Regions from separate parts of the Eubacterium limosum genome, predicted to be linked through region 2. Evidence: riboswitches for the same ligand, from Rfam matches in the RefSeq annotation. Region 2 holds a riboswitch; the other holds the start of a gene.
The links. Region 2 has a riboswitch for fluoride ahead of B2M23_RS11105 (hypothetical protein). Riboswitches for the same ligand answer to the same signal wherever they lie in the genome.
Positions count from the first base shown of each region.

Region 1 (23,350 bases), 910 kb from region 2:
GGGGGCGACCACAGCCCTGTTCTTCGGGCTGGGCGCTGTGCTCGGCGGCAGCGGTGTGGGCGTGTGCGCCTTCATCGGGGCCTTTCTGATCTCCATGCTGGTGGTGGCAGTGGCCAACATCGGCGGGCCGGCCAACTCCGTCAAACTCATCCTCTCCGGCATGGCCCTGGGCGCCCTGTGCCTGGCCTTCTCCAATTTTATGGTCTTTATGGCCAACGACCCCAACACCACTCAGCAGATCACCTTCTGGATGCTCGGCAGCCTGTCCGGGGCCAAGTGGGGCCCCACACTGGTCATCTTTGCCGTGGTGGCTGCCAGTACGCTCTTTTTCTGGAGCCAGCACCGCCCCATGAATCTCATGCTCCTGGGCGACGATGTGTCCATCACCCTGGGCACCAACCTGAACACCTACCGCCATGTGTACCTGGTCCTGACCTCGCTCATCATCGGCCTGTGCGTGTACGCCTCTGGGACCATTGGGTTCATCGGGCTGGTGGTGCCCCACGCGGTGCGCATGGTCTTTGGCACCGACCACCGCAAGCTGGTGCCCCTGAGCGCCCTGACCGGCGGCATTTTCCTGATCTGGGCCGACGTGCTGGCCCGCACCCTGCTGCCCGAGACCGAGGTGCCCATCGGGATTCTCGTGTCCATGGTGGGCGCGCCAGTGTTTATTTATATGATGATGCGTAAGAGCTACGGCTTTGGAGGTGGCGAATAATGGAAATCAGATCCCAGGATATTACCCAGACACTGGGCGGCTGTGAGATTTTAAAGGGCGTGAGCATTGACGTCCAGAGCAAAAAATTCATTGGGATCATCGGTCCCAACGGCAGCGGAAAGAGCACCTTTTTGAAGTGCCTGTACCGGACAGCCAGGCCCACCGGCGGCGTCATTTATTTTGACGGCGAGGCAGTGGACAGCCTCAGCTATAAGGAATCGGCCAGAAAAGTGGCTGTGGTGGCCCAGCACAATTACTATAACTTTGATTTTACTGTGGAGCAGGTGGTGCTCATGGGCCGGACTCCGCACAAAAAGCTCATGGAGCGCAACTATGCCGAGGACTATGCCCTGGCCCAGAAAGCCCTGGAAACAGTAGGCATGGAGGCCATGAAAGACCGGAACTTCTCCACCCTGTCCGGCGGCGAGCAGCAGCGCGTGATCCTCGCCCGCGCCCTGACCCAGGACACCCAGTGCCTGATTCTGGATGAGCCCACCAACCATCTGGACATTAAGTACCAGCTCCAGCTCATGAGCATTGTGAAAAAACTGAACATCACCGTCGTGTCCGCTATCCATGACCTCAACATCGCGGCCATGTACTGTGACGAGATCTATGTCATGAAAGACGGCCGCATCATCAGGAGCGGGCCGCCGGAGTCGGTGCTGACACCGGCGTTTATCCGGGAGGTCTACGAGATTCAGGCCGAGGTGATAAAGGACGCGAAAAGCGGCTTCCTGCACGTGCTGTATCAGCCGGAATTTTAAAACCATTCTGTAAAAAAGATGCTCAAAAGACTCAAAACAGCCGTCGTGGTGGTTTTGAGTCTTTTGAGCTTAAGGGCGCTGGTATGTTTTTTTATGCAGGTTTAAGCGCGGGTTCCCGCTTCCATAAAAACAGGGTGACCGCTGTGGCGCAGAGGTCCGCGGCCAGCTGGGCAAAAATCAGGCCTGTAAGACCCCACCGGCCTGTAAAAATAAACAGGAAGGGAATAAAGAAAATCCCCTGGCGGCAGACGCTTAAAATACCGCCCTGCTTCGCCTTGCCGGTGGCCAGAAAGTAGTTGCCGATGACAATCTGGAGCCCCAGAGTCATAAAGGCCACCCCATCCACCGACAGGGCGGTCCGGCCAATGGCCAGCACCTCAGCGGATTCCTGGTTGAACAGGTGGATCAGCGGCCCGGAAAAGACCAGGCACCCCAGGCCAAAGAGGATGTTGACCGCAGTGCTCCACAGTACGGCGGTGCGTGTGGCAGCGTTCACCCGGTCCCTTTGTCCTGCGCCAAAGCTGTAGCCCACCAGGGGCGAGTAGCCCTTTAAAAAGCCGTAGAGAGCGCTCACCTCCAGGGACATGAGCCGGTTGACAATGCCCATGGCCGCGATGGCCGCCTCGCCGAAGGGACGGGCTGCCACGTTGGTCAGGCCCACAGCCCCGCCGGACAAAAACTGAAAAAAGCAGACCGGCAGCCCGATCTTGACAATCTGGGCGTAAAGGGCCCGGGAGGGTTTGAAAAAGCGGGGCGACAGCGTCAGAAGGCTTCCTCCCCGGCGCAGACAGAACAGGTAAATCACCGAGGAGAGCATCTGAGAGATCAGGGTGGCTGCTGCCGCGCCCGCGACGCCCATGCCAGCGCCAAAGATCAGGACAGGGTCCAGCACCAGGTTGGTAAAGCCACCGGCCAGCATGGCCGCAGTGCTCATGGAGGCGGCCCCCTCGGCCACCAGAAGGTTATTGAGGATCATATTAAAAACATTAAAAACAATCCCGATAATATAGAGGATACCATAGGCGCGGGCATAGGGCAGGATGGAATCAGTGGCGCCCAGGGCGCCCATGAGCGGGTCAAAAAACAGGAGCATGGCGCCAGCCAGCAGGGCAATGACCGCCACCCCGGTGAGGATGGCCGTACTGCTGCAGGCCGCTACGGCCCTGTAATCTTTTTGTCCCAGGAGGCGCGAAATGTAGGAGCCTGCGCCCGACCCGAACAGCAGGCCGATACCCGTGCCCACCATGGTCAGGGGATAGAGGATGGAAACCGCCGCAGTCTCCAGAGTGCCCAGCCGCCCGATAAAAAGGGCGTCCACAAGGTTATAAAGCGCGGATACCAGCATGCCCGCCATGGTAGGGATACCCAGCCTCAGCAGGGCTTTTTTTACATCTTCTGTTTCCAGAAGGGCCAGTCTTTTTGAATTTTCATTCATGGGTGATTTTTCCTTCTTTCTGTTTAGGAGTTAAATATTTTAGGTGCTATAAAGTATAGATACTAAACAATAAGGGTAAAAAAAGAATCAGGGCGCCGCAGGGCGCGGCTCATTCCTTCAGCTTTTCGTCGATGGACGCCTCAAAGGCCGTCAGGTAAGCTACCATGCTGGTGTAAAGCGCGTCGGGCATTTCCTCCAGCAGCTTCTGGGCAGTGTCATTGCCCTCCTGGTGGTACGCCTGGTGCGTCTGGTAGTTGATCTGTCCGTCCTCAGTCAGGGAGAGGACCACCTCGGTGTCTGAATCCGGGGAAACCTTTTTTTCCACAGTGCCCTTGTCCACCAGCCGGTAAATCATCTGGGAGGCAGCCCCCTTGGTGACGCCCAGAACCTGGGCCAGGGTGGTGATGTTAATGCCCGGATGGTCGCCCACCGCGGCGATGGTGTGTATTTCAGCCTTGGTCAGCGGGATATCGGTACCGTAGGTTCTTTTTTTATTGTCCCACTGGTTATATTTGTGGATGATCCGGCCGATGAGCTCAATGATCTGGGAATGGTCTTTCATGTATATGCCGTCCTTACTGTTTTGTTTGCATACTGTATAGCAGCTATACTAAATATAAGCCTTTCCTGGGCTTTTGTCAACCGCAGTGTAAAAAATTAAGACTTTTACATAAAAAAAATAAAATATTATTTAAACATGTGCTCAAAAGACTCAAAAGCATAAAAATGGCTGTTTTGAGCCTTTTGAGCAGGTTTCTCTGAGGTGTAATAAAAAAATAGTCTGATAACAAAAGATTATCCATCAGTTAAACTTTTAACAATTGTTGACTTAAACAGCAGTTCATTATATAATGCAAACCATATCACGACGACGGTCGGATATAAAACTATTTTGAAGGGGTGTGTTGATAAAAAACTATCGATCAATCTTTGACGTGGTCAAGGAAGAAACCAATATTGTGACGGCTGCCCGCTTTTACGGGATGGCAGTTGACCGGCATGGGAGGGCGCTGTGTCCATTTCACAGCGACCATCATCCCAGTCTGTCTTTTAAAGACAACCGGTTTACCTGCTTTGCCTGTGGGGCCAGAGGGAGCGTCATTGATTTGGTTATGCAGATTTTCCATATTTCTCCATTAGAAGCGGCAGTTAAACTTCAGGAAGATTTCAATCTAAAGGTGGAGGTCAGAGGTCAAAGCCATAAGGCCAACGACGTTGCGGCGAAAGGAGAGGCGGATACAAGAAGCGTGAAGCAGGAAACGAACGGGACGAAAAGCGCACAGCGCAGAGCGAAACCAACGAACAGCCTGTACAGCCCTTCGCGTATGACGGCTCCGACGGACAGCACGGAGGCGGTACTGGCAGCGGCGCTCCGGGACCGGCTGACAGATATGGAAGCATACTATAGCAGACTACACCGTGAACTATGCGAAAATACTGAGAAATATAAGCCTTGCAATTCACTGGAAACCGTCCAAGACAAGTATGTCGAGGCCATGTTTCAATTACCCGTGGTATCCTACTATTTGGATATCCTGGACAGCGGGACGCCATCCGAGAGGGTGGAGCTTTACCGCGCGTATAAAAGAAAGGAACTTATACAGTATGAAAAACGATAGAACACAGCGACATAATACAGATGACATTGAGGCCATGAAAGGCCTTTTAACCGAAGAAGAACGAAAAGATCTGATCATTGAAGAGACCAAGAAAAACATTGAATTCAAGCCCATCATCTCGTTTGATGACAGCGCAGGCAGCACCGTGCCGGCATTTCCAGTGGAGAGCCTGCCCGGTGCAGTACAGGACTTTGTCCTGGCGGCCGCTGCCAGCATCGGGGTGCCGGTTGCCATGACCGGCAGCGCGGCCCTGGGCGTCCTTGCAGCCGCGGTGCAGAAGAAGGCCAAGGTGAAAGCCAAGGGAGACTGGACAGAGTCCCTGTGCCTTTACATCCTGCTGATTGCCCGCTCATCGGAGCGGAAGTCCCCGATTATGCGTAAAATGACCAAACCCATCGAGCTTTATGAGGAGATGGTCAATGCCAAGATGGCCGAAGACATTGAGGAATACGATAATCAGGAGAAGTTTTTTAAGAAGAAGATCAAGTATCTGGAAGGAAAAGCCGCCCGGGGCGTCATTGACTACACCGATGCCCAGAAGGCCAGAGAAGAGCTGGCAGCACTTGAGCCAACGCGCCCCCTGCGCCTGACAGCAGGCGATGTGACCCCCGAGGTGCTGGTCAACCTTTTGGAAGAGAATAACGAGCGCATGGCGATTTTTGCGGCAGAGGGGGGCCTTTTCGGCACCATGAGCGGCCGCTACAGCGGCGCGGTCAACATCGACGTGTTCCTCAACGCCTATTCACAGGACAAGATGACCGTTGACCGGGTTGGCCGCCGGACCCGCATCCTCAGAGACGCCCACCTCACCATGGTGATGGCCGTACAGCCCCATGTGGTGTGTGAATTTGAGGCCAAAAAAGAATTTCAGGAGCTGGGCCTGACAGGCCGGTTCCTGTACGCCATGCCCGACAGCCTTGTCGGCACCAGAAACAGCCGGGAGGCACCCGACGTCCCGCCAGAGGTGGAAGCAGCCTACTGCGAGCTCGTCACCGAGCTTCTGGCCATGGACGCCGGGATTAAAGGCGGCGTGATGCTTGAGATGACCGAGGAAGCCAGAGACCTGTTCTTTGACTTCGACTATGACACCGAGAGCCGCCTGACAGAAGACTACGAATGTATTGAGCCCTTTGCTGGAAAGGTCAGTGGCACCGTCCTGCGGATGGCGGGCATTCTTCACTACGCGGCCCACGGCCCCCGGGCGTCTGAGATCAGCATCAGCCGTTCGACCGTGGCCAAAGCCATTGACCTGGCAGAATATTATCTGGCAGAAAAGCTGCGGATCTTTAACATGACAAGCAGCGACGCCGAAACCCAGGCCGCGGCCTACGTCCTTAAACGGATCCTGACCGCGGGCAAAGACAGCCTGACCAAACGGGAGATCGCTCAGCGCTGTAAGGGGAAGGGCATGCACGCAGACGATGTGGAATAGCCACTGGCGCTGCTGGCAGCCCACCACTATCTGGTGCCCGTACCGGCTGAATATGCCGGAACCGGACGCCGGAGCATCCGTTATTTTATCCACCCCGAACTCCTCAAAACAGAAGCCGCCGGGGAAGAGGACCACAATGCCCTCGTGCCTGTGATCACACCGGCAGAACCGGGGGGCTTTATACAGGAGGAAAGGGCGGTGACGGTTTAATGAACAATGTCGATACGCTGGCCGTTTATGATATCCAACAGGGCGGCAGGCCCCCGGCCAATACGGCAGAGGCAGCCTGCTCGCCGCAAAAATATCAAATTCAAAGCACGGTTAAAAACATTCTCGAGGACATAAACGCCAGCAAAGCGCTGGAAGCTGAACAGATTCAAAGAGCAGAAACCCTCAGGGAAGTCGACGGGGAACTGAAATCCGTCGCGATTGAAATGCTCGAAAACAGAGTGTCTCCCGACAAAATTATCCTGAAACTCAGCAATATCATCATGCACCTGAGTGATGACAAAGCATTTTATAAGAAGGTTCAGGCATTGGTGCATAAAAATTACAGCGATCGTTAATATATAAAAACAGGCATCCGAAAGGGTGCCTGTTTTGAAATTTAATATAGAGAATACAGTCTCAAAAGGCTCAAAACCAGAATCATATACGGTTTTGAGCCTTTTGAGCGGGTGTTTCTAAAAACAGATTTAATTTTCAATGAGGCCCAGATCCATTTTCCAGGCGAGCACCCGTTTGACGGAGGCATTGATCTGATCTTCGGAGAGGGTTTTGTTTTTTACTGCCTCGATCACCGCTGGGATCTCGATGGTATAGCGGGAGCTCAGGATCATGTCGTTGCCGGCGGCCACAGCCTGCACGGCTGCGGTATCGGCGCCGTAGGCCTTGGTGATGGCCTCCATGTCCAGGTCGTCGGTGAGGATAACGCCGTCAAAGCTCAGCGTGTCCCGCAGAACCTCGTGTACTTTTGGGGACAGGGATGCCGGGTGGTCCGGGTCCATTGCCTCAATCACATTGTGGTTGACCAGAACACTGCCTGCGCCGGCCTGGATGCCTGCTTTGAAGGGAAGAAAATCCTGGGCTTCAAAGGTCTCAAGGGGGCGGCTGTCCCGGGAGAAATCCTTATGGGTATCAGCGCCGGGGCCATAGCCTGGAAAATGCTTGAGCACAGAGCCCATGCCGTCTGAGTCCATGGCGCTTACTGTGGCTTTTGCGTAGTCGGCCGTGGTGGCTGCGTCTCTTCCGGTGGTCCGGGAGTAGATGTAGTCCGCGGGATTCTGTGAAATGTCACAGACCGGGGCGAAATTGACGTTGATGCCCAGGGATTTAAGCAGCGCGTCCTTTTCATGAGCGTCAGCGGTGACAGCGTCCATGCCGCCGTTTTGCAGCAGAGTCTGGGGAGATGGGAAGATCTCGGCCCGGAGCGCGGGGTTACCGCTGACACGCACCACGTCGCCGCCCTCCTCGTCGACTCCAACCAGCATGGGAATCTTCGCCGCGTCCTGGCAGGCGTTGATTTCAGCCCGGATTTGGTCGGGGTTTTTATCCTTAAAGTCGCGCCCGAAAAGGATGGTGCCCCCAAACTGCCAGGTTTTTTCGTCCTCGGGGGCGGCAGGGCCAGAATAGCGGGCAAAGAACATCTGCCCCACCTTTTCCTCAAGGCTCATGCCGGCCAGGAGCTTATCTGCCCGCAGGCTGTAAAAGGCTTTCTCCGCCGCGTCTGAAGTCGTCAGGACTTCCAGCTTTCTGGCGGGGAGAGGGGTGTCCCCGGCCTGGAGGCTCTCGGGATCGGTGCCGGTTTTTAACGTGATTTTGACCTCTGCGCCAGTTTCGGGCAGGCGGTCCTGCGGGAGCCCGGTAAGGTCAAAAACGCTAGTCACAGGCTCCTGGGCGTCCTCAGCCCGGTAAAGGAGGGTGAGGGTGGCGTCATCGCTTTTCAGCACATAGCCTGTAAAGGTGACTGGGGAAAAGAGCTGGGACAGGGTGAGGGCCGGCGAGCAGCCTGTGATCAGGAGCCCGGAGGCGGATATGATTAAAAAGAGTGTTAAAAGTCGTTTCATGAATGTTTCCTTCTGCAAAATTTACCCCCTGTTTCAGGGACGGGTCTATTGTACCATATTCTCGTTGAAATGGGGGTCTTTATTTTGGTAAGGTGGGTACGGTTGCTGTAAAAATAAAAGTGGCGCCGCCCAAGACTGTGCCTTTTATCCAGATAAGAAAAAAGGTCCAGGCGCAAGCTGGGAGCAAGAGCGACCAGCGCTCTCAGTGCTACTGCGAAGCGGTAGCACCCTAAGAGGGACCTGGTCACGTCAAGGAAAACAGATGATCCACGGTTTGTTATGATTCGTATTTCATACGAAACAAACCGATAACATCTGCGAAACCGATTCACACCATACCCCTTCGGGGCACGCGAATCAAAGATTTGGGTTCTCTGGTTCCCGCAGGACGCTTTTTTTTCTTAGGTAAAAGGCTTCGTCTCTTGAGTTTTATAACGTTTTAACACTTCTTGTAAAAATGGTCTGCGATTAAAGAAGGCCTCCGCACAGCTTTGCGGGGGCCTTCGCTTTTAGGAGATGTTTCAGCAGGAGGTAATCCTATCCGCGGCCCACTTCGGTGTTGTCATGTTTTCGGTCGCGGAGTGCTTTTACGGGGGATTCCTTGTCTTCATAGCGGTAATCCTCGCCGTTTTTGTCAATGTATTTTTCAATGACTTCATGGGACGGCACATAGTCGCCGTTGACCATTTCCTGGTATTTAAAGAAGCGGTAATCCTTGGGCAGTTTGCTGCTGTCTTCATAATCTTCGCCCTTTTTACCCAGGTTCGCCTGTTTGGCGAGGACGTCGCGGACGTATTCTTTATTGGAGGTCAGGTGCAGAAGCTTCGGGAAGTGCCCGTCGACGACCTCGTTCCATTCTTTCTTTTCATATTTTTTCAGAAGCTCGGCGGCCTTGTGTAAATGGCCGATTTCCTTCTGAAGCTGTTCTTCCCACAACAGCTTGATGATCTCATTCTTTTCTTCACGGTAGAAGGAGTAGTACAGATAGGCTTCAACATAGTCGTGAAGCAGCAGATTTTCCAGCCAGGTACAGTTGGGGTCCAGCAGGCCGCCGTAGTGGGTGACATGCTGTTCTTCAACCATACCGATTTCAAGGTAGAGGCTGCGGCCCAGACCGTCCGGATAACGGTTGCCCACGTTCATGTAAAAGTTCATGGTCTGCTGTTCGCCGGCGACGATGATCATGGTGTTGAGCTTGGTCTGAATGTCGGCGGTCTTGGAGTCGATGGGGCGGTTGACGGTGTCAAAGGGATGTCTGTGATGGGCGATGGTGGGGCGGCCAGGCATGATTTCGGTATAGCCTCCGACCAGCTCCTCGGCCTTGATGCCCTTGTCCATTTCCAGCAGGTCGGCATAGCGGTACAGGTGGTCAAAATCTTCCAGCAGGGCAAAGTCCATGGCCTGCTTCACATAGTCGTCCGGTTCATTCTGCGCCAGCCAGGCGGTCAGGTCAACGGCCAGCTGTTCATAGCCGATGGCCATTTCCAGAACAGATTCATCAGCCGGCGGCAGCCAGTTGATCATTTTCTGCTGCTGCTGTTCAATACGGCGTGTCATGGCCAGTTCCCGGCGCAGATCGTTATCCGTGCAGTTGCGGTGGAACTGGTGGGCAAACAGAGCTGCCTCCACTTCGATTCCGTTCATCAGGATGATACGCGTCTTGGTGTAGGGGTCAATCTGATCTTTTGCGTAGGGAATCGGTGTCAGTTTCTTCCAGTCTTCGGCCTGCTTTTCAACAGGAATACCTTTTTCGTCAAATGGGTTAAAGCTACTCATAAAGAAAACTCCTTTTCTGGTGATTATTTAAAATGAATTCAATTATTACTTACCCATCATTTTTTTGGATGTAACGCAGGAAGTAAAGGTTTAAAGCAACTTTTAAGGAGAAAATTCACTAAAATGAAATGGTGGGACGATTAAAAAGAAAAGGCAAATCTCATACTTTTAGCGAGAGTTTGCAAAGCAAGGCAACTCTGTTTGTATAGCGAAAACATAAAAGGAAAAGTTGTTTTTAACATTAAAGACAGACACAGGGTAAAGAAAAAGCACTTCCCGTTTTGGAGAAATGCTTTTTATCGAATGGTTTAAGCTGAACCTCAGCGTTTCTGATGGGCGGCCAGAAGCAGTGCCATGGCGACGCTGTTGAGCTTGGCCTCGGCCGTGTCGGCGCGGGAGGTCAGGACGGCGGGTTTTGCGGTGCCCATGACAACTGCGCCGCTCTTGGCGCCTGCCAGATAGGTCATGGTCTTCCAGAAGATGTTGCCTGCCTGGAGGTTGGGCATGAGCAGTACGTCGGCCTTGCCGGCCACAGGGCTTGTGATGCCCTTGTGCTCAACGGACATTTCGGAGATGGAAAGGTCCATGGACAGGGGGCCGTCGATGATACAGCCCTTGATCTGGCCGCGTTCATTCATCTTTGAGAGCACTGCCGCGTCATAGCCATCAGGCATGTTGGCGTTGACGGTTTCAACGGCGCTCAGGCAGGAAATTTTCGGCATCTCACAGCCCAGGGCATTGGCCAGGGTGGTGGCGTTGCCAATCATCTCGACTTTATCCTCAAGGGTAGGGGACACGATCATGCCGCAGTCTGTTGCCAGGAAAACCCGGCCCAGCGCGGTGGCTTCAAAGGCGGTAACGGCATTTAAGAGTTTGCCGGTCCGCAGTCCGTGCTCCTTGTTCAGAATGGCTTTCAGGTAGGTTTTGGTCTGGAGCAGGCCTTTCATGACAATGTCGGCCGCGTCGTTGCGGGCCAGCCCGACTGCCACGTTGGCTGCCTGGTTTTCGTCCTTTATGTCAACCACTGTGTTTTCTTCCAGATTGCATCCGGTTTCCTTGGCAAAATACTCGATTTTGGCCGCGTCGCCCACCAGAATGGCGGTTCCGAAGCCATAGTCATTCATCATTTTAACCGTCTGTAAAACAGGCAGGTCGCCGGCAGCGGCAACGGCCACAACGGCTTTTTTGGTCTGGGCCTGTTTGATCAGCTGGTCACGCATTTCCTTGAAATGGTACATATTGTCCCCTCGCTTTCTAAAATAACCTCTTATAACTAGTATACAATATAATTATACTGTTCTAACACTCAGCCAACAAGGAAAAGAAAGGATAGAAAATTGTGTTCAGGAGTAAAATATAACCATTATAAACGAGAAAAGGTAAAAAATTGTTCCTTAAAGAGGCAAAATTTTAAAGGCTTTCATTGACAGCCTGATTAGGGGCTGTTATGATGAGAGAAAAGAAATTTTAATCCTGAAACAGGAAAAAGGAAGCAGTAAGATGAAAAAATTTTGTTGTCTGTTCATGCTAGTGGTCCTGATTTTTACCCTGTCGGCCTGCGGCCCGTCAGAGCAGAGTGACCCGCATACTGAAAAGCTGGCAAACGCGGAGGCGTTCCAAAATGAAGGCGGCCTGGATTTTACCTTTGACAGCCTGCCGGAAAATATGGGAGCTGCCCGTTACTCGGTGGTGGACGGGGCAGTGGCTCAGGTGCAGTTCATCCGCGACAACCGGACTTATATTGTCAGAAAGGCCCATTATTCACGGTCTGCGGATATCAGCGGGGTCTACACAAGCTTCAGCGATCAGGCGGTGTTCCTGCAGAAAGGGGATATTCTCACCAATACAGGCACCATTGACGTCTACTTTACCCCAGTCAACAAGGATGCGGGCGAGGCGCTGGCCTGCTGGGTAACACCAGATGATTTTGCCTATTCGGTCTATTGTCCTGAGAATGTCGGCGTTAAGGATCTGAAGGCGCTGGAGGGCGTCTGCCAGGCGGTGTCCTGAGGTTCAATTTTTAAAATTTGGGTAATCCTTAATCAATACGATTAAGGAGAAACGCATGCAAAAAGGACGTTTAGAAGCCTACACCGACGCGGTGCTGGCCATTTTAATGACAATTTTAATCTTGGGAATAAAAATTCCGGATGAGCCTACCTTTGAGGCGCTTTTTAAAATAAAGGAGCAGCTTTTTGCCTATATCCTCAGCTTTCTGCTCTTTACGGTTTACTGGAACAATCATCACCATATGTTCCAGCTCGCAGAGAAGATCAATGGAAAAGTCATGTGGGCCAACTCCTTCTGGCTCTTTTTCCTGTCCCTGATTCCAGCAGCCACCAACTGGGTGGGGACCTTTATGGGCGGCTTTGCGCCGGAGATCACCTACGGCGTGCTTTTTATGCTCGTCAGTATTTCCTATTTTCTCCTGAACCATATCCTGGCAGCGGCAGGCGGCGTGGACTCAGCGGTCTACAAGGCCATCGAGCATGACCGGAAGGTCCCGATCACCCTGGTGATCAACGTCATCTCATTGGGGCTTGCCTTTATCAATCCTGTGCTCACCCTTGTGGGCTGCTATGTGGTTATTTTTATCTGGTTTATTCCCAACCGGCGGGTGGAAAAGTTTTTTTAAAACAGAAAGCCTGTCCTCAAAAGACTCAAAACCTTAAACAGCAGGGTTTTGAGTCTTTTGAGCATAAGGGGCGGTGTGTTAATAAATTTCAGCAGTCAGCTTTTGTCTGAGCGTTAGGACGCCCTGACGGTGAACTGGCTGTTGTACAGGTCGGCGTAAAAGCCGTTTTTTGAAAGAAGCCCCTGGTGAGTGCCCTGTTCCACGATGGTCCCGTTCTGCATCACAAGAATGTGGTCAGCGTCGATGATGGTGGACAGGCGGTGGGCGATGACAAAGCTGGTGCGCCCTTTCATCAGGTGGTCCATGGCCTTCTGGATTTCGAGCTCGGTCCGCGTATCGACGCTGGAGGTCGCCTCATCCAGGATCAAGATGGCCGGGTCCGCCAGAATGGCCCGGGCGATGGTCAGCAGCTGCTTTTGCCCCTGTGAGATATTCGAGGCTTCATCGTTCAGGATGGTCTGGTAGCCATTTGGCAGGGTGCGGATAAAGTGGTCTGCCCTGGCGGCCCTGGCAGCGCTCACAATCTCCTCTTTGGTGGCGGCGCCCCGCCCGTAGGCGATATTATCCTCGAGGGTCCCGCCAAAAAGCCAGGTATCCTGGAGCACCATGCCAAACTGTGAACGCAGGTCGCCCCGGCGCAGATCGCGGATGTCAATGCCGTCGATCAGGATGCGGCCGCCGTCCAGCTCGTAAAAGCGCATGAGCAGATTGATCAGCGTGGTTTTGCCCGCGCCGGTCGGGCCGACAACCGCAATCTTTTCCCCGGCCTTTACATCAATGCTGATATCCTTCATCAGCAGACGGTTTGGGCTGTAGCCAAAACGGACATGTTCAAACTGGACATCGCCTTTGGGATCGGTGAGTGATTTAGCCGGAGAGATGTCGGGCACCTCATCCTCCTCATCCAGCACCTCAAAGACACGTTCGGCCGAGGCGATGGCAGCCTGCATGGAGTTAAAGATATAAGCTGCCTCGGTAATCGGCTCAGAGGCCTGGTTGACATACTGGAAGAAAGCCTGGATAACCCCAAGGGACAGCCGTCCCTGGATGACGAAGAACGCGCCGAGGACCGCGATCAGCACATAGCCGATCTGGTTCATGAGGCGGATCAGCGGGTTGACCGCGAAGGTGATGAACTGGGCATTGCGGCTGGCTGTGTAGAGGCGCTCATTGACCTCCTCAACGGTTTGGGTGGAGGCGTCCTCGCGGTTAAAGGCCTTAATGACCACCTGTCCTGTGAAGAATTCCTCGATATGGCCGTTTAATTCGCCGAGGGTTTTCTGGTTTCGGGCAAAGCAGTGCTGGCTGCGGCGGGCCACCAGAGCGGTAATGACCATACCGATAATGATCATCACAAAGGCGATCAGCGTCAGCAACGGACTGATGGACAGCATCAGGATCACCGCGCCGATAATGGTGACCACTGTGATGATAAACTGCATCAGCCCCTCCTGGAGCGTGTCCGCGACTTTTTCAAGGTCGTTGGTGGTACGGCTCAGGATATCGCCTTTTTTATGGTTGTCAAAATATTTCAGGGGCATCCGCGCAAGCTTGGCGCTCAGGGACTCCCGCAGAGTCAGGGTCAGCTTCTGGGATACGCTGGCCATAAGGTATTGCTGCAGATAATTAAAGGCAGCGCTGAGAACATATAAGCCCAGCAGCAGCCCCAGTATCTGGCCCATGGCGCCAAAATTAATGGTGAAAGTGGTGCCGGTTTCAACGGCGTGCCGGACGCTGTCAAAAATCTGGTTGATGGCCTGGCCGATTACCATAGGGGCAGCCAGGGTAAAAGTACAGCTGAAAATGACAGAGATAATGACAATGATCAGCTTTCCCTTTTGTTCCAGGAGCTTTGAAAAAAGCCGTTTGGCTGTCTTTCCGGCATAGCGCGCCTTCTCGGCAGACATGCCGCCATCAAAGGAGAGGACTTCGGTTTCCTGATGTTCACTCATGCTAATTCCTCCTTACTTAACTGTGATTCCGCGATTTCACGGTAGACCGGACAGTTTTCGAGCAGCTCGCGGTGGGTGCCCTTTCCGGCAATGATGCCGTTGTCCAGCACAATAATCTGGTCTGCGTCCACAATGGAGCTGACCCGTTGTGCCACCACAATGATGGCAGCGCCGTGCACTTCGGCCTTTAAAGCGGCACGGAGGTTGGCGTCAGTCTTAAAATCCAGCGCGGAAAAGCTATCGTCAAAGATATAGACATCCGCTTTTTTTACGAGAGCCCGGGCAATGGCGAGTCTTTGCTTCTGCCCGCCGGAGAAGTTGTTGCCTCCCTGGGCCACACGTGTCTCGTAGCCGTACTTCAAATCGCCGATAAAGGCGTCAGCCTGGGCGATACGGGCTGCCCGGCGCAGTTCATCCATGGTGGCGTCTTCTTTCCCGTAGCGCAGGTTGTCGGCAATGGTGCCGGAGAATAGAAAGGCCTTTTGGGGGACAAAGCCGATCTTATCCCGGAGGGCTTTCTGGGACAGGGTTTTAATATCTACCCCGTCGATGGCGATGGTGCCGGCCTGGATATCATAGAAACGGGGGATCAGGCTGGCGATGGTTGATTTACCCGAGCCGGTGCCGCCGATGATCGCAGTGGTTTCCCCAGCCCTGCAGCTGAAATTCAGATCACTTAAGACAGGCTCCTCCGCGCCCTGATAGCAAAAGGTCACATGGTGGAAAGCCAGCTTTTCTTCAGAAAGCATGGCGGTCAGCTCGGCCGGAGCGTCAGCGATCTCAGGATCGAGATCCAGAACTTCAGAGATACGCTTTGCGCAGGCTTCAGCCCTCGGGATCATGGTAAAGACCATCACAGCCATGACCAGGTAAAACAGGATAAGCATGGCGTATTCGATCACGGCCATAATATCGCCGATTTCCATGGCGCCCTGTCCGATCTGTATGCCTCCGAACCAGATGATGGCCAGGGTACAGAGGTTTAAGAGCATCAGGACCAGAGGCATGGCAACAGCGAAGATTTTGTTGATGCGGATTGCGGTCTGTGCGTAATCCTCAAAGGAGGTGTTGACACGCCTGCGCTCAAAATCGGTCCGGTTGAAGGCGCGGATCACCCGAACCCCGGTAATGTACTCCCGCATAAAGCGGTTGATCTTATCCATTCCGGTCTGCAGGAGGCCGAACAGGGGCATGGTCTTGCGCTCAATGATGACCGCCAGAATCATGAACAAGGCCATGGTCACTACGATAATGCCGCCCATAAAGGCATTTTTGGAAAAGGCCAGGATCAGGCCTGCGATGGCCATGATCGGGGCAGGCAGCATCATCTGAAGCACCATGATCAGAGCCTGCTGAATCTGATTGACGTCACTGGTGTTGCGTGTGATCATGGACGCGGTGCCTATGCTGTTAAAATCGTTGATGGAGAAGCGCTGGGCCTTTCTGAACAGCGCGTTTCGGATATCCCGCCCGGTGCCGGACGAGAGAATGGCCGAGAACCAGGTGCCTAAGATAGCAAAGACCCCGGTCAATACGGCAAAAAGCAGCATGATGCCGCCGGTTCTGATGATATAGGGGATATCCCCATAGACGATACCGTTGTTGACGATATCTGCCGTGAGGGTGGGGATATAGAGGGTTCCCAGTGTCTGCAGAAACAACAGCACAACGACAAGGATGAGTGTTTTACGATATGGAATTATAAATTTGAATAATCGAGTCATTTTATCTCCTTCCCATAGGTATTGTACTCCGGTTTGATGTATGTTACTATAAACTGTAGAGTAACTGTACAGTCAAGCAGAAAGATGAAAAAAATTAGGTTTAAGGAAGGCTAAAGCATGGAAAACAAGGGAATGCTGACCATCAGCGAATTTGGAAAGCTTGCAGGTGTCAGCCGAAAAACACTGATATACTATGATAAAATCGGCCTTTTCTGTCCCGAGGCAGTGGATACTGAAAGCGGATACCGCTATTATTCTTATCCGCAGCTGGATGTTATCAGTGCGATTTATGCCCTGAAAGAAATTGGGACGCCCTTAAAAGCGATCAAGATTTATCTGGATGAGAGAACCCCTGAAAGGCTGGTGGCGCTCTTTGAGGAGCGAAAGGCCAAGATTGACGCGGAGATCCGCAGCCTCAAGAGGATCAGCGATATGATGGGGTCCAGAATCGAGATGACCCGCGCCAGCAGTACCATTGACACGGAACGGATCTCCGTAGAATATATGCCGGCTGAGCGTATTTTTATCAGCCCGGACATCTCAAACGTCGATGATGAGTCGATCTGGGATGTTATCCAGGAGTTCTATGAGTACTGCGCGCTCTACAACATCAGCTATGGCTATCCGGTGGGGGATATTGTGTCCATGGAGAGCCTGCTGAAGGGTGAATGGCATTTCCCGACCTGGTATTTTGCAAGGCTGGATGAACCCATGGCGCTGCCGCACATTGGCCTCAAGCCTGCGGGCTATTACGCAGTGGGCTACATCTACGGAAATTATGACAGCGTTGATGAGCTGTATGAGCGGATCAATGCTTATATTGAGGAAAATAGCCTGGCCATTGACGGCTGCGGCTACCGGGAATCCATATTGGATGAGATCGCTGTCCGGAACCCGGATGATTATCTGTTTAAGGTATCTGTAAAGGTAGAAAAGCCGCCGGAGGAAGATAAAAAATAAGGACCCGGGAAATTCCCGGGCCTTTTGAGTCTTTTGAGGATGTTTTTTTAAAAGAAAAAAATTTGTGCAGTCCCTGAACTCGGGTTAAGAGGCAAGGACTGTTTTTGCCAGCAGCTGTCCGGCGATGACGCCGGCAAGGCTCAGAATCAGGTTGAGCCCGGCATTGGCCGCTGCGGTTATCCAGGCACCCTCGCCGATCAGGCTCATGGTCTCGTAGCTGAAGGTCGAGAAGGTGGTAAAGCCGCCTAAAAGACCAGTGGTCAGAAAGAGACGCATCCTGGGCGAGAGGCCGGCGCTCTGGAGGCTCCACTGCATAATAAAGCCCATGAGCAGGCCTCCGAACACATTTACGCACAGGGTTCCGAGAGGCAGCCGGCTGTCCATAAAGCGGGCAATACCGCTGGAGATAAGATAGCGGAGCGCGGCGCCTACAAAGCCGCCCACGCCTACAGATAAAACTTCAAACATGCTGTTACACTCCTTGTCAAAAAATTAAAAAGCTCCTGCTTCCGTAAGAAACAGGAGTCATCAGCATTATGCGGTTTAGGCGAACTCCATCGCCCTGAGACCATTATAACGGAACGCGCTGTCCGTGTAAAGATGAGAACAATTTCAGAAATTTATTTTTTCATAATATATTGTAAGGCGCCGCTGGGACAGGCTTCAACAACAGACTTTACCTCCTCGGCTGGGGCGTTGTCGGGCAGAATCCAGGGCCTGCGGCAGACCTTGAATACCTCTCCGTTGCCGTGGGTACAATTACCTGAGTGGCAGCACATGTCTTTATTATAGAAAACGTCAATATCCTTGCCGGTGTATTTTTTATAGCCTTTTTCAATCAGTTCTTTTTCAGTCAAAGTTATTCACTCCTTTATTGGATTTAAAAAGATTCTTGTTTAATATATCCATTTTTAGCCGCCTTAAACAAAAAGAACCTCCCATATGGGAGGTTCTGATTATTCTGTTTTATTGGGTTTTATGACCGAATTGATGGCGTCCTTGATCTGATCGGCAGGATTACTTTTCTTTTTCGCTTCTTCCTCGGCTTTTTTAGCCTCCTCCTCAGCCTTTCGTTCGGCCTCGCGGGCTTCTTCTTCAGCGATGCGGGCGGCCTCCTGGGCGGCTTCCTGCTCCTCAACCTTTTTTCTCACCTGGCTGATCGCAAAATTCATATCCGTCTGGGTATCGGGGTTTTCAAGCTGAGCCACCAGCTCCTGAGCCTCGTCGCAGGCATCCGAGGAGGCGTCCTCAGAAAGCGCGTTTCGGGCCGACCCGTCTGTAAACTGGGCGTTGAGCAGATCGTTGATCTGCTTGTAAATATTGTACTGGTTTTGAGCGTCGGCAAAATCCTGCCGGACCGCTGCCGTGAAATCTGTTTTTCCCATGGCGTCCAGCTCGGCCAGATTTTTATTGATATTGTCAATCTGGAACGGCTGTATGGTCCTCACGACCACGCGGGACCCGTCTTCCTTTGTCTGATAAAGGGCAGAAACCCCATTGATGGCATCGGCCATTTTCTGGGCAGTGGAGGTGCGCTGCAGCAGAAAGCTGCGCATGGCCTCGTCCTTGACCTGATTGGCTTTTTTAATGCTGTCAGAGATCTGGCCGGTATTCTGCGCAACGCCTTCGGCCAGCCCTGCATCGTTTTCAGTGAAAAGTGCGTTGACAGACTGAACCGCCCGGTTTTGAACCAACAGCGGTATATGATAAACAGCGGCGCCGATCCCGGCAATCACAGAAATCAGCAGAAGCAGTAAAATAATGGTGAGTACTTTACCGCGAAGCGCCATTCGTTTCCATAGTTTTAGTGGTTTCATCAGCATTTACTCCTAAATGTTGTGGGTATCTTTAATCTTATCAGAACTTGTGCCGATTTTCAATTGGAAATAAAAAAAGATGGGTGCTTACCCATCCTAGCGTGTCAAAAAAGTGGCACAGACCGAGACTACGCCTTTTATCCAGATAAGAAAAAAGGTCTAGGCGTTGAGGTGAACGGCCAGGAATCGTGCCCCTTTACCGTCACAGCCGGACACCGGCGAGATCAGGCATCCAATTTAGTAAAGAAGCTATCCGTGTGAAGGTGGTGCCCGCAGGACGCTTTTTTCTTCCTTAGGTAAAAGACTTCGTCTCTCAGGTTTTTTGCCACTCTGAGATGGGTGCTTACCCATCCTTTATATAAAGTTTCTAATTCTTGGGGTCAGGCGCCATGGGGCTGAAAAAGGTTTTTCGGGCAAAGGCTCCCAGATGGCGGATGACAACAACGATCAGAATACCGGTCAGCAGGCAGAGCACCCGGTTGATAATAGCCGAGGTAAGGTCAAAGAGCACCAGCGATGCGAAAAGAGCGCTCATGAAGTTAATGACCTGCTGATATTTATAAGGCTTGGCAAACTGGTAATTGCCGATATAGCCCAGAACCAGGATCAGAACGCCGCCATACCCTTCGGGCACCAGCATTTGGAACAGCAGCACGAAAAGAACAATCCCCGCCAGTGTGGCGATGGAACGGTGCTTGATCCGTGTGAGGGTTTCACCGTAGTCAATCTGCGTCAGCGACATCACCACAATGCTGATCCACAGCGGCTTCTTAAGGCCGAAGGCCATCCCGATAAACATGGCCAGAGTAAGGCCCAGCGTCATTTTCAGAATAAAAGCCTGGTCCTTTTTCCGGCAGAGCAGGGCCTGCTCCTTCAGACTGCGCTGTCTGGCAGGGTCAAAGCCCTTTATTTTCCAAAAAACCGCAGTGACAACGGCTGTGATGGCAGCGCCGGTTAAAAGCCCGGCCATTCTGAGGACAAAGGCGTGTCCTGTCACAGGAGTGGATTGGCAGAAAATATAGCAGAGTAAAAAGATAATGTGCGGTCTGAGCACAGAGGGCTCCGAGCAGAAGGCCATCATCAGATAAATAAAAACAAAATTCAGCAGAAGGCCCGCCCACACGTTGAGAAGAGAAAGGGCAGAAACCAGACCTGAGCCTGCGAAAAAGAAGAAAAGCAGAAAGGTCATGGAACCGGGCTTCAGCTCCATATCACAGACTGGAAAGGTCAAGAGGGCAACGATAATGGCAATGGATGGCAAGAGATTTTCCTGACCAAAGAAACGCGCAAAAAGGTTAATAAAAAGAAGGATGAACGCAAAACGTGCCGTATTGATAGAGAATGTTTTAAATCCGGCTTTTACCGTCGTCTTATTTAATGTCAAGCAGTATTCCTCCAATCTTTTATTGATCACTTATAAATAATATGATAACGGAATAAAGGACAAAAAACAAGAACGTCAATTTAGAGGAATTTTACTGAATCCGATTGCAATTTTGCGTTCAATGAAATAAAAACAATGAATTGAAACTTTTTGAAACGCTTGTTAAAAAAGCTTAAGAAAAGCTTTTTAATAAACTACCATTCGGCCAGATCCAGCACCTCAGTAAAAAAGTCGTCATGATCCTCATAAATGGTCTGAGGAGCATATTCCTCAAAATCCTCTTCATTGTAGACGACGCTGACCTGTACGCCGGTATGAATGGTCATTTTTGCCAGGCGGCGCGCTTGCTCCTTCAGCTTGTCACCAGCCTCAGATTTGATGGCGATGCAGCCGGGTTTGTCGAATTGTCGGGCGATTAGATAAGCCATTTTGATTCATTCCTTTTTATTTTATTATAGCACAGGAACAGGCAGTACGGCCAAGGGATGGGGATAAAAAATAGTCCTGTCAAAGAGAAGAATCCGTTTTCAGCGAAAAGAAAAACATTTTTTAATATAAATATAAATTATAAATAACGTTTAAAGACCCATGAAATGGGTAAAAGCCATTGAAATGTGTTAGTTTGACAATACTTCTTAAAGGGGTGTACAATCTATAAAGTAAAGCTCTAAAGTGTTACACGCCCAACCGTGCATTTGAGCTATGACAATATTAAGGAGAATGAATATGAAGCTTGAAGACAATCTGATGATTCAATTTTTGAAGAAATTTGATGAAAATCCGTTTTTGATTAAAATAAACGGAAAGGAAGTTTTAGTGGGCGAGGGCGAGCCGACTTTCGTAGTCCGGTTTAACAAAAGTCTGGACATAAAGGAGCTCAGGCGCAGCACCTCGCTGGCACTGGGCGAAGCCTACATGCGCGGCGATATCGAAGTGGAAGGCGACCTTTTTCAGGCGCTTGACCAGCTTCTGGGCCAGATGGATAAATTTTCTCTGGACAAATCTGCCCTGAAAAAGCTGATCTTCACCTCGAACTCCAAGAAAAACCAAAAGGATGAGGTATCCTCCCACTACGATATCGGCAATGATTTTTACAGGCTCTGGCTGGACGATACACTGAGCTACTCCTGCGGCTATTTTAAAAATCCAAACGATACCCTTTATGACGCTCAGGTCAATAAGGTCGATTATATCCTTGAAAAGCTGTACCTGAAAGAAGGAATGAGCCTTCTGGATATTGGATGCGGCTGGGGATTCCTCCTGATCGAGGCCGCCAAAAAATACGGAATCAACGGCGTGGGCATTACCCTGAGTCTTGAGCAGCACAAGAAATTCAGCGAGCGCATTGCAGAGGAAGGGCTGGAAGGCCAGCTGACAGCGGAGCTGATGGATTACCGGGATCTGCCAAAATATGGAAAAACCTTTGACCGTATTGTCAGCGTAGGCATGGTCGAGCATGTGGGGAGAGACAACTATGATCTTTTCCTGTCCTGCGCGGATAAGGTGCTGAACCCCAAAGGGCTCTTTCTGCTGCATTATATCAGTGCTCTGGAGGAACATCCGGGTGACCCGTGGATTAAGAAGTATATCTTCCCGGGCGGCATGATCCCGTCACTCAGAGAAATGATCAGCCTGGCTGCTTCGCGTCGCTTTTACGTCATTGATGTGGAAAGCCTCAGACGGCATTATACCAAGACCCTGCTCTGCTGGGACAAGAGTTTCAGAGAGCATCTGGATGAGGTGCGCGAAATGTTTGACGATGAATTTATCCGTATGTGGGATTTATACCTCTGCTCCTGCGCAGCAACCTTCCACAATGGCATCATTGACCTGAGCCAGATTCTGATGACCAAGGGCGTGAATAACGACCTGCCAATGACCAGATGGTACTAAAAATTAAAAAGAGAACCGTAAAATTCCGGTTCTCTTTTTTGTTTGAAACTGGGTCATTCGTCTACCCGTTTTAGGGGGTTGGACGCTTTCATTTTGATAAAGAGCGGCACATACTCCACAATCACTGAGGCGTTTTCCAGGCCGTACCATTGCACCGGGGAACCGGCGACACGGCGGATCATATATTTTAAGGAAACAGCGGCCCAGTCTGAGGGATGAATGTCACTTTCGGGTACCAGCATTTTGCGCAGAATGCAGAACCGGAAATCCCCGACAGTGCTGTTGTCGCCGATGGAATACCGGCGCTGCTGTGGCGGGAGCTCATGGCTGGTAATCAGATCGCCGACAATCTGGCGCAGATAGACATTGATACGCTGGTCTACTTTAAAGCCGAGGTACAGCTTTACCCTGAAAAGATAATCTGTGCCAAAGCTGTCAACGGTATACTCCCGGGTGTAGGGCTCATCGGTCACACTGACGCTGACAAACCAGTAGGCTCTGGCCCGTTTTGTCTTTTTGTCAAAAATAGAATATAAAATGTCGCGGTCGATGGTGTCGCCCTCGGTTTCATTCATCAGGTAGACCAGATTATCCGATACTGTGATGAGCCTGTTGTCTCTGTGAACATCTCCAAACATGTTGGTATAGTCCGAAATGTGCAGCTTAAGGGCCTGAGAGCGCTCGATGTCTGTTCCACGGTGCCATACCGCCATAATCGCAAAAAGAATCGTCGCAATGAGCAGCGCCACATAACCGCCGCTTTCAAATTTTGAAAGGCTTGAGAGAAAAAAGGTCCCCTCCAGCCCGCCAAAAAAGACAAGAAAAATAAAAGGAAGGATTCTCAGACCTTTCAGACAGCGCAGATACATGAACAGCAGCAGCGTGGTCATGAGCATGGTCAGCGTAATGGCCAGCCCGTAGGCAGATTCAAGCCGCGCGCTGGAACGGAAATAAAGAATGACGCCGCTGCAGGCCAGCCACATGACCAGATTGACCAGGGGAATATAGAGCTGTCCCTTAGTTTCAGAGGGATAGGTGATGCGCATGTGCGGCATAAGGTCAAGGCTGATCGCTTCAGATACCAATGTGAAGGTGCCAGTGATGAGAGCCTGAGATGCGATAACTGCTGCCAGGGTGCTCAGAAGCACGCCGAAAATACGGATATTGTCTGG
Region 1 covers NZ_CP019962.1:1,453,126-1,476,475, forward strand. The annotation lists gene B2M23_RS06755 (FecCD family ABC transporter permease) at 1-718, shown strand, start outside; gene B2M23_RS06760 (ABC transporter ATP-binding protein) at 718-1,485, shown strand; gene B2M23_RS06765 (MATE family efflux transporter) at 1,577-2,920, opposite strand; gene B2M23_RS06770 (MarR family winged helix-turn-helix transcriptional regulator) at 3,030-3,482, opposite strand; gene B2M23_RS06775 (CHC2 zinc finger domain-containing protein) at 3,826-4,539, shown strand; gene B2M23_RS06780 (YfjI family protein) at 4,526-5,971, shown strand; gene B2M23_RS21125 (hypothetical protein) at 6,005-6,181, shown strand; gene B2M23_RS06785 (hypothetical protein) at 6,181-6,537, shown strand; gene B2M23_RS06790 (glycoside hydrolase family 3 protein) at 6,667-8,037, opposite strand; gene B2M23_RS06795 (hypothetical protein) at 8,575-9,813, opposite strand; gene B2M23_RS06800 (bifunctional enoyl-CoA hydratase/phosphate acetyltransferase) at 10,134-11,051, opposite strand; gene B2M23_RS06805 (hypothetical protein) at 11,314-11,823, shown strand; gene B2M23_RS06810 (TMEM175 family protein) at 11,879-12,448, shown strand; gene B2M23_RS06815 (ABC transporter ATP-binding protein) at 12,562-14,400, opposite strand; gene B2M23_RS06820 (ABC transporter ATP-binding protein) at 14,397-16,124, opposite strand; gene B2M23_RS06825 (MerR family transcriptional regulator) at 16,242-17,084, shown strand; gene crcB (fluoride efflux transporter CrcB) at 17,169-17,552, opposite strand; fluoride riboswitch at 17,597-17,655, opposite strand; gene B2M23_RS06835 ((4Fe-4S)-binding protein) at 17,705-17,941, opposite strand; gene B2M23_RS06840 (hypothetical protein) at 18,041-18,901, opposite strand; gene B2M23_RS06845 (FUSC family protein) at 19,269-20,285, opposite strand; gene B2M23_RS06850 (DUF6718 family protein) at 20,480-20,713, opposite strand; gene B2M23_RS06855 (SAM-dependent methyltransferase) at 21,012-22,178, shown strand; gene B2M23_RS06860 (KUP/HAK/KT family potassium transporter) at 22,232-23,350, opposite strand, start outside.
Region 1: linked by a shared signal. The riboswitch ahead of crcB (fluoride efflux transporter CrcB) and the one ahead of B2M23_RS11105 (hypothetical protein) in region 2 are both predicted to bind fluoride.

Region 2 (7,709 bases):
GGCAGCGCTCTACTGTGAGGCGGTTGAGGGCCTGAGCGGCGTGTTTCAGGCCTCTGCCCTGGACTCGACCGCCCTCACAGGCCTGCGGCGCTGGCTGGCCGCCTATGCCCAGAGCCGGCGCTTTGTCTGCATGAAGTCGGAAATAGCCGTAGTGAGGGAGGCGCTTGGAAAAGTATATCTGCGGCTTAATATTAACGGGACCACCATCCGTGTGGGAAAGGGCAAGGCGGAGCCAGAGGATTATGGCGCGGTGGTCGGGCAGTGTTTTGAAAAGCTTTCGGAAAGCCCCTATGACCCGTCGGAAATGCGCTTTCGTGTCAGTGCGCGCTTAAACCATATCGAGCGCGCGATTCTTGGACAGGCGGTGGACGATTACCCCGAAGCCTTTGGCGCCCTGGGGGCGTTTTGCGGGGCGTATCCGGATTTTCTGGAGGCGGAAGTTTTGGGCTTCGAGCGTGAATACTGTTTTTTACAGGCCTATCTCCGCTATATCAAACCCCTTGAGGACAGCGGCTTGCCCTTCTGTGTGCCGGAAGTAGCCAGAGGCGGCGGTCTGGCGGTCAGAGATGCCTTTGATCTGGTGCTCGCAAAAAAGAGCGGGGGACGGGGCATAGTGGTCAACAGCTGTGTAACCCGGCCAGGGGAGCGTATTCTGGTGGTTTCAGGCCCCAATCAGGGCGGAAAAACCACCTTTGCCCGGATGCTTGGCCAGCTGTGCTGTCTGGCGGCCCTGGGATTGCCAGTCCCCGGGGCATCGGCAGCGCTCTTTCTGCCGTCGCGGATATTCACCCACTTTGAGCGCGGTGAGGACAGCCGCGGCCAAAACGGGAAGCTTCAGGACGACCTGCTCCGTGTCCATGCCATCCTGGCCCAGGCAGACGCCCACAGCCTGGTCCTCCTGAATGAAATTTTCACCTCCACTGCGCTGAAGGACGGACTGGCCCTTGGCCGGAAAGTCTTTGCGCGGCTCCAGGCCCTGGGGGCGTATTGTGTCTGCGTAACCTTTATGACCGAGCTGTCCAAATACAGCAAGACAACAGCCAGCTTTGTGAGCACCCTCGACGCCGGAACAGCGGAGCGGTCCTTTAAAATCCTGCGCAGGCCGGCGGACGGGCAGTCCTATGCCCAGGCTCTCGTAAGGAAATACTGCCTGCGGGAGGCAGACATCAAAAGGCGGGTGAGCTCATGAAGCCCCACATGCTGTACCCCGATCAGGACCTGCTGGTCCAGAAAAATCTGAAGGCCCACCAGGAGGCGCTCATAAAGGATCTGGGACTGGAAACCCTTTTGGAGGTTATGGCCCAGGACGATCTGGACCGGTGGCACACAGCCAGGTGGGTGCTGCTGAACAGCGAAAAAGATGTGCAGGTGCTGCGTTACCGGCAGGCTGTTCTGAAAGACTGCCTTGAGCAGCCTGAGGCCTTTCGCGCGCTCTACAGCATCGCCCGGGACGCAGTCCGCGAGCGGCGGGGTATCTACCTTTCCTTTTTCAGTGAGCTGGAAAGGCCCAGCGCGTCATTGTCCAGCGCTTCAGACTATCTGGATAAAGCCCTGGACCGGACCAGGGAGCTCAGGCTGCTGGCAGAGGAAAAAGGAGAAAGCTTTCATTCGGAGGGCTTCAGGCAGCTTTTCGCCCAGGTCTCTGACCGTGTGCCGGAGACAGCCTACACAGAGATGAAAGCACACCTGGCCGGTCTCTCTTTTCCCAGAGGTCTGACAGCCAACGCAGGTGTCGGCCCGGGCGGCCCGCTGTCCGGGTATACCCTGCTCAAGCCTGAACGCCCAGCCGGCAGCCCGTTCAGGCACTGGCTTCACAGGGACAGGGAGCTGGTGATCCATGTGGACCCAAGGGACATGTCCGGCCTGGCGACACTGACAGCCCTCAAGGATCAGAGCAGCGCCCGGGCCGCCGTGGCCATTGTCAGGAGTGCCCGGACGCTGTCCCGTTTTTATGAACAGCTTTTGACAGAGCTGGACTTTTACATGGCCGGATTAGCCCTGTATGAGGTTCTGGTGGACGTGGGCGCTCCCACAGCTTTTCCGGTGATAAGGCCGGCTGTGGACTGCGCCCGGAGCTACAGCGGTCTTTATGATATTGGCCTTGCCCTTATACGGGGCGCGGAAGTGGTGGGCAACACACTGATCGAGGACGGCGCTGCCCTCACCGTTGTCACCGGAGCCAACCAGGGCGGGAAATCTACCTTTCTCAGAAGTCTTGGACTGGCACAGCTCATGCTGCAATGCGGCCTTTTTGTGCCGGCCGAGGCCTTTGAGGCCAGCCTGTGCGATGGAATTTTTACCCATTTCAGACGGCCCGAGGATCGCGGAATGGATAGCGGAAAGCTGGAGGAGGAGCTTAAGCGCATGAATGACATAGTCAGCCAGCTAAGGCCAGCCTCCCTGGTGCTTCTCAATGAGTCTTTTTCAGCCACCAATGAGAGCGAGGGCTCAGAGATCGCAGAGCAGATCACCCTGGCGCTGCTGGCAGCCGGGGTGCGTGTGGTGTTCGTTACCCATTTTTACCGTTTTTCCCAGGAGCTTTTTGATCTGGAGCGCCCGGATATCCTGTTTTTGAGGGCAGAACGCCAGGATAACGGCAGCCGGACCTTTAAAATAAAGACCGGAGCGCCGCAGCCTGTCAGCTTTGGCATGGACTTATACCGTCAGATATTTAAGGAGGACACAAGTGATACAACCGAACGACCTATGGACAATGCTTGACGCTGCCCTGCCGCTGCTGAGAGAGAACCCGCTCTGCGGCCAGGAGGCCCGTCAGCTTGAAAATTTGAGAAAGCGGCTTGCGGAAAACCAGCTTGTTTTAGCTGTTTTCGGACAGTTTAAGCGCGGCAAAAGTACCTTCATCAACCAGCTGCTCGGCGCGCCCGTGCTGCCCACAGGCATTGTACCCGTCACCTCGGTGGTGACCCAGCTGTTCTATAAAGAGCAGGCCGGGGCAGAAGTAAGCTATGAAAAGGCAGCTTCCGAAAAAATTCCGCTGAAGGCGGTCAAGGCCTTTGTGGATGAGGGTGAAAACCCCGAGAATTACCGTCAGGTAACAGGCGTAGCCATCGGCTACCCCGCGGATTTTTTGAAAAGTGGGGTGGTTCTGGTCGATACACCGGGGGTCGGCTCCCTGCACCGGGGCAATACCGACATGGCGTCTGGCTTTACCGGAAAAACAGACGCGGCGATTTTTATGCTGTCTGTGGACAGCCCCATCAACGAGATTGAGTGCCGATTTATTAAACAGCTGCAAAAGGACCAGGTACGGCTTTACTTCGCAGTGAATAAAACCGATACTATCAGCGGGGAAGATCTCCGGCGCTATCTGGATTACTGCCAGGCCCAGCTGGAGAAGCTCATGGGCGGACAGGAGAGCGCCATATACCCCATCAGCGCGGCCACGCCGGAAGATGAGGGTATACAGCGGCTGATGAACCGGATATTTGAGGATTTTGAGAGAATGGGCACACACCTTTTGGCAGACTCTGTAGCCCGCAAAGCCGCCAGGGCTTTAATAACCGCAGAGCATAAGCTGGCCCTTTCACAGTCAGCCTATGAGATGCCCCTTGAACAGCTCCAGGCCATTTCGGAAAACCTGCAAAGCACAAAACAGAAGGCCCGGCGCATGGCCGACGAGGCCGTTTACCTTATGCAGATGGCCAGCGACCAGCTGATCAGTGACCTTGAGGCCCAATTAAACCGCCGCAGGCCCGAAGCGCTCAGGACTCTGGGTGCTGTACTGGACGACCTCAACGGCAGGAGCGGCGACCTGCCGCCAAAAGCCTTTGACAAGGCCCTGCGCTCGGCGGTCGAGCGGGAGGTGTCCGCGGCAGTCGCCTGCGCCGGGGAGGAGAACCTTGCCAGAATGCGGGCAGACTACGAAGCGGCCGCCAACAGCTTCAGCCAGGCCCTTCAGGAAATAACCCGCACCCTTTACCGGGAGATCAGCGCCTGCTTTCAGGCAGCGGAGATATTTACCGCTGAGGCCCATACCCTGTCAGCCGCCAGCGACCTCCGTTTTGAGGTGTTTCCCTACCAGGCGGAGTTGGCCCTGAGTCCAGACCGCCTGGTGTTTTTACTGCCGCCTAAAAGGGCGCGGGCACGGTTGCTTAAGCAGGCACAGACCGCGGCAGAGGAGAGCCTGAAACGCGGCTTTACCAGCCTTTTAAGCGATAACCGCTACCGGCTGAGGGAGAGCCAGCGCCAGTTTGGTAAACAGTTCCAGGAAGAGGTCGGCGCTGTGGAGGACGCCCTGGACGCCTTTATGGCCAAAACCCTTGTACAGAGAGCCGAGGTGAAAGCATCGACAGACGACACCGTCAGCGTCCTGGAAAGGCAGCGCGCTGTGCTGATGGATTACAGCCGTCAGATCGAAACAGCCCTTGACAAAAAAGCCGCCGCCGGAGCAGAGAGGCGCAAGCCCATACAGGAAAAAAGCTCTGGAATTTAAACGGCTGAGGAATGAAGCTTCCTCCTAACTGTGGTTGACAGCCAGCCTCTGATAGCTTCTGAGCACCGGCATAAATCGCCGGGACAAACCATTTAGACAGGAGGTGCGCTTATGCTGTACTATAACCCTTTGCTCAAATTGTACGAAGCATTAAAAAACCAGCTTGACGTGTAAAAAGCGCCGAAGGCTGTACTAAAACCCGCCCCCCGGGAAATCGTCCCAAATCTGAAAGTTCCCCTGACATATCTCATTTTGAGAGCGGACGGTTTCCGGGAGTCTTTCCCGGCTTCTCGCTGTTTAGTTCTGCGCGTTTTACAAAAAACTTGAATAATTTCCGAAATATGGTATAATAAATCCAAAAAGAACGACAAGGGAATGAAGTTTCCCGTGGATTTCCAAAAACGCGCAGGCTGATAACTTCTACATCAATGGGGGTTGTCCGCTTTTTTTATTGCGAGAAAGAAGGGACATTTATGCTTACACGGCCAAAGTATTCAAAAAACAAGGGAATTGTCCGCCTGTCCGGACAGCTTCGTCCCGGCTCCGGCTTCTGCCTTTTGCCTGTGAGCCCAGGAAAATGCCGGTGTGCTATCCAGGTTCTGGAGGGCGATGTGCGGCTGAACCACGCAGTCTTTAACCCGGACGGCGGCGCCTGGAGCGCACCGGCGCCAAACAATAAACACGTGCATTACACCTGCCATGCGGGAGAGCACTGTGAGATCGATCTGGAAATCGGGTACAGCTTTGGCAGGGCCGACCATGTAAATCTTGAGAACCTCCATCTCCTGCACCCGGCTGTGGTGGCCTATTCGCTGGAAAAAGTGGAAACACAGCCCAGATAAAAACACAGCCCGCGGACAGTAAAACCCTATTGGCCGCTGGAATAAAGAAAAATGACCGGAAGAAAAACTCAGCGCATAAAAAAATCGAGACAAAACAAACCGAATGTGATATAATATCCCTAATGAAAAAACAGCATTAAAGTGGTAAAGCTACCAAAATAAATAATGGTTTCCGGGACACATGTCAATCAACCGGCACACAGACGCTCAATGGGCGCTGTGTGCCGGTTTTTTTATTGGCCTGCGGCGCCCGGGAGTCCCGGGGAGAAAAATATGCTCATATCTAAAGCACAGCTTATTGTGAAAGGGGAGACCGGCGGCGAGGGACATGAAGCCCGGCAGCTCCTGAAGATTGTTTACGAGGAGATGCCGGACTGCCCGCGGTGCAGCGCGCCTATGAGTGTGCGCGACCACTTCTGGCGCGTGCTTATCGGTATGGACGGCGTCCGGAGGGAGATGCGGCCGCGCCGTCTGGTCTGCACCTGCGAGACCTGCGAGCTGCACACACGCCCGCAGCGCAACCTGCCCCAGGGTGTTGTGCCCAGACGCCAATACAGCGCGGAGGTGCACCAGGCCATTGCCGAGGGCCGCCGCGATGTGCCCTGCGCTGACAACACCATTCACCGCATTTACAGATGGCTCCTCGGCCTGGCCGCTTTTGTGCTGTCCTGCGGGCTTTTTATGCCGGATTGTGAAAACGTTAACGAAGTGGCTGGCAGGACGGAGAGTCCCCTGGAGCGTCTGAGAAATATAGCCGGAGGCGGTGAAAATTGGCTTGCCCGGGTGGTGGGAAGGGCCGCCGGCCGGGGCGGGGGTTTGCACTGGGTTTAGGATGTGATTGACATAGGAATAGGGTAAACTCACGGTATCATCTCAAAAAGATGAAATTTCTGATGCTTGAGGAGGTACAATGATGAAAACCCAAAACAAAGGTCCGGAGACATCCCGCGGCCTTGTTCATTGTGCAGAAAATTCAAAAACGGACAAAATGATTGAAGTCACCCTGTGGAAAAACCGCCCGGTGGTAGGGAGCCGGCAGATAGCCCGGGACTTTGAGCGGGCCCACAAGAGCGTGCTGAGGCGTATCACCCTGCTGAGGCGGGAGACATCGGCACAAAATTGCGCCGATCTTTTTATGAGCTCCACTTATGTTGACCAGTACGGAAGAACACAGAAGGAATACCTCGTCACCCGGGACGGCTTCGCCCTGCTGGTCATGGGCTTTACCGGCGCCCAGGCCCTCTCATGGAAGCTCCGGTACATCCAGGCCTTTAACGCCATGGAGGAACAGCTCTGCCGGCAGGCCCTTTCCATGCCCCAGGATAAGGCCCTGCTGGCCGCCGCGGTGCTGGAGGCCGAGAAGGTCATCGCCGGGCTGCAGGCAGAGGCCGACTACGCGAAGCGCGTCCTCGACAGCCAGGCGCTCATCCCCATCACCGGCATCGCCAAAGATTACGGCATGACCGCGGATTTTATGAACCGCCTGCTCCACAGTCTGGGCGTCCAGTTCAAAAAGGGGAAGCGCTGGTATTTGTACGAGGCCTGGCAGGACGCAGGCTACGCGGCCACCAACACCGACACCATCCGCAAAAAAGACGGCAGCGTCAAGGTGGTGGAGAGCCTGCAGTGGACCCAGAAGGGCAAACGCTTTATCCGCGGTCTGCTGGCCGAAAACAACATCTACCCTGTACTGGAGCGTGGCAGCCATGAACTTTGTGACTGAGTTTTTAGGCTTCATGGCCTGGCTCATGGCCCGGCCGCGCAGGTCCTTAGAGATCCTGGGCCTCTGGGTGTACCTTTTTATAAAAAACAACGCCGCCGCCGTCCAGGACGAGGACGGCAGCTGGTACTGGCCCGTATGGTTCGAGGTGGACAGCAGCGCGCTGCGCGCCTTCATGGACGGAATCTCCTCGAAACGCCTCTGGGAACTCCGGCAGGAGCTTATCCGGTATTCCCGGCTGGAATACCAGAAGGCTTCCGGCGGCCACCCCGCCCGCTACGCCCTGATTCCCTTCGACACAGGGCTGCGGCAGGTTCGCCTGAGTTCCGCAGCCCATTCCGGCAGCAGTTTCTTCTGGAAGCCCGCCGCGGAATGCAGTGGAAACCCGGCGGGATTCCAACCGGAACGCCCTCGGGAACAAAACCGGTTTTCTTCTGATTCAGATATAAATAATAAATATATAAACACAAAGAGTATTCCAGGGTATGCGGACACCAACCCCAACGGCTTCAACATTCCGCCAAAACTCACTGAGGAGGAAGAGCGCCAGCTCGAGGCAGCGTATCCCGACCCGGTCGAGCGCTTCTGGGCAGGCATGGCCCTCAGGGATCAAAAGGCAGAGGAGGAGAAAGCATGGGAATTTTAAAGGACAGCTACGCCGATCTCTACGGCGAGCGCTTTTACGAAGCGCCGG
Region 2 covers NZ_CP019962.1:2,367,408-2,375,116, forward strand. The annotation lists gene B2M23_RS11090 (MutS-related protein) at 1-1,189, shown strand, start outside; gene B2M23_RS11095 (MutS-related protein) at 1,186-2,721, shown strand; gene B2M23_RS11100 (dynamin family protein) at 2,687-4,453, shown strand; fluoride riboswitch at 4,816-4,883, shown strand; gene B2M23_RS11105 (hypothetical protein) at 4,927-5,295, shown strand; gene B2M23_RS11110 (DUF6431 domain-containing protein) at 5,569-6,126, shown strand; gene B2M23_RS11115 (Rha family transcriptional regulator) at 6,206-7,018, shown strand; gene B2M23_RS11120 (hypothetical protein) at 7,002-7,661, shown strand; gene B2M23_RS11125 (hypothetical protein) at 7,649-7,709, shown strand, end outside.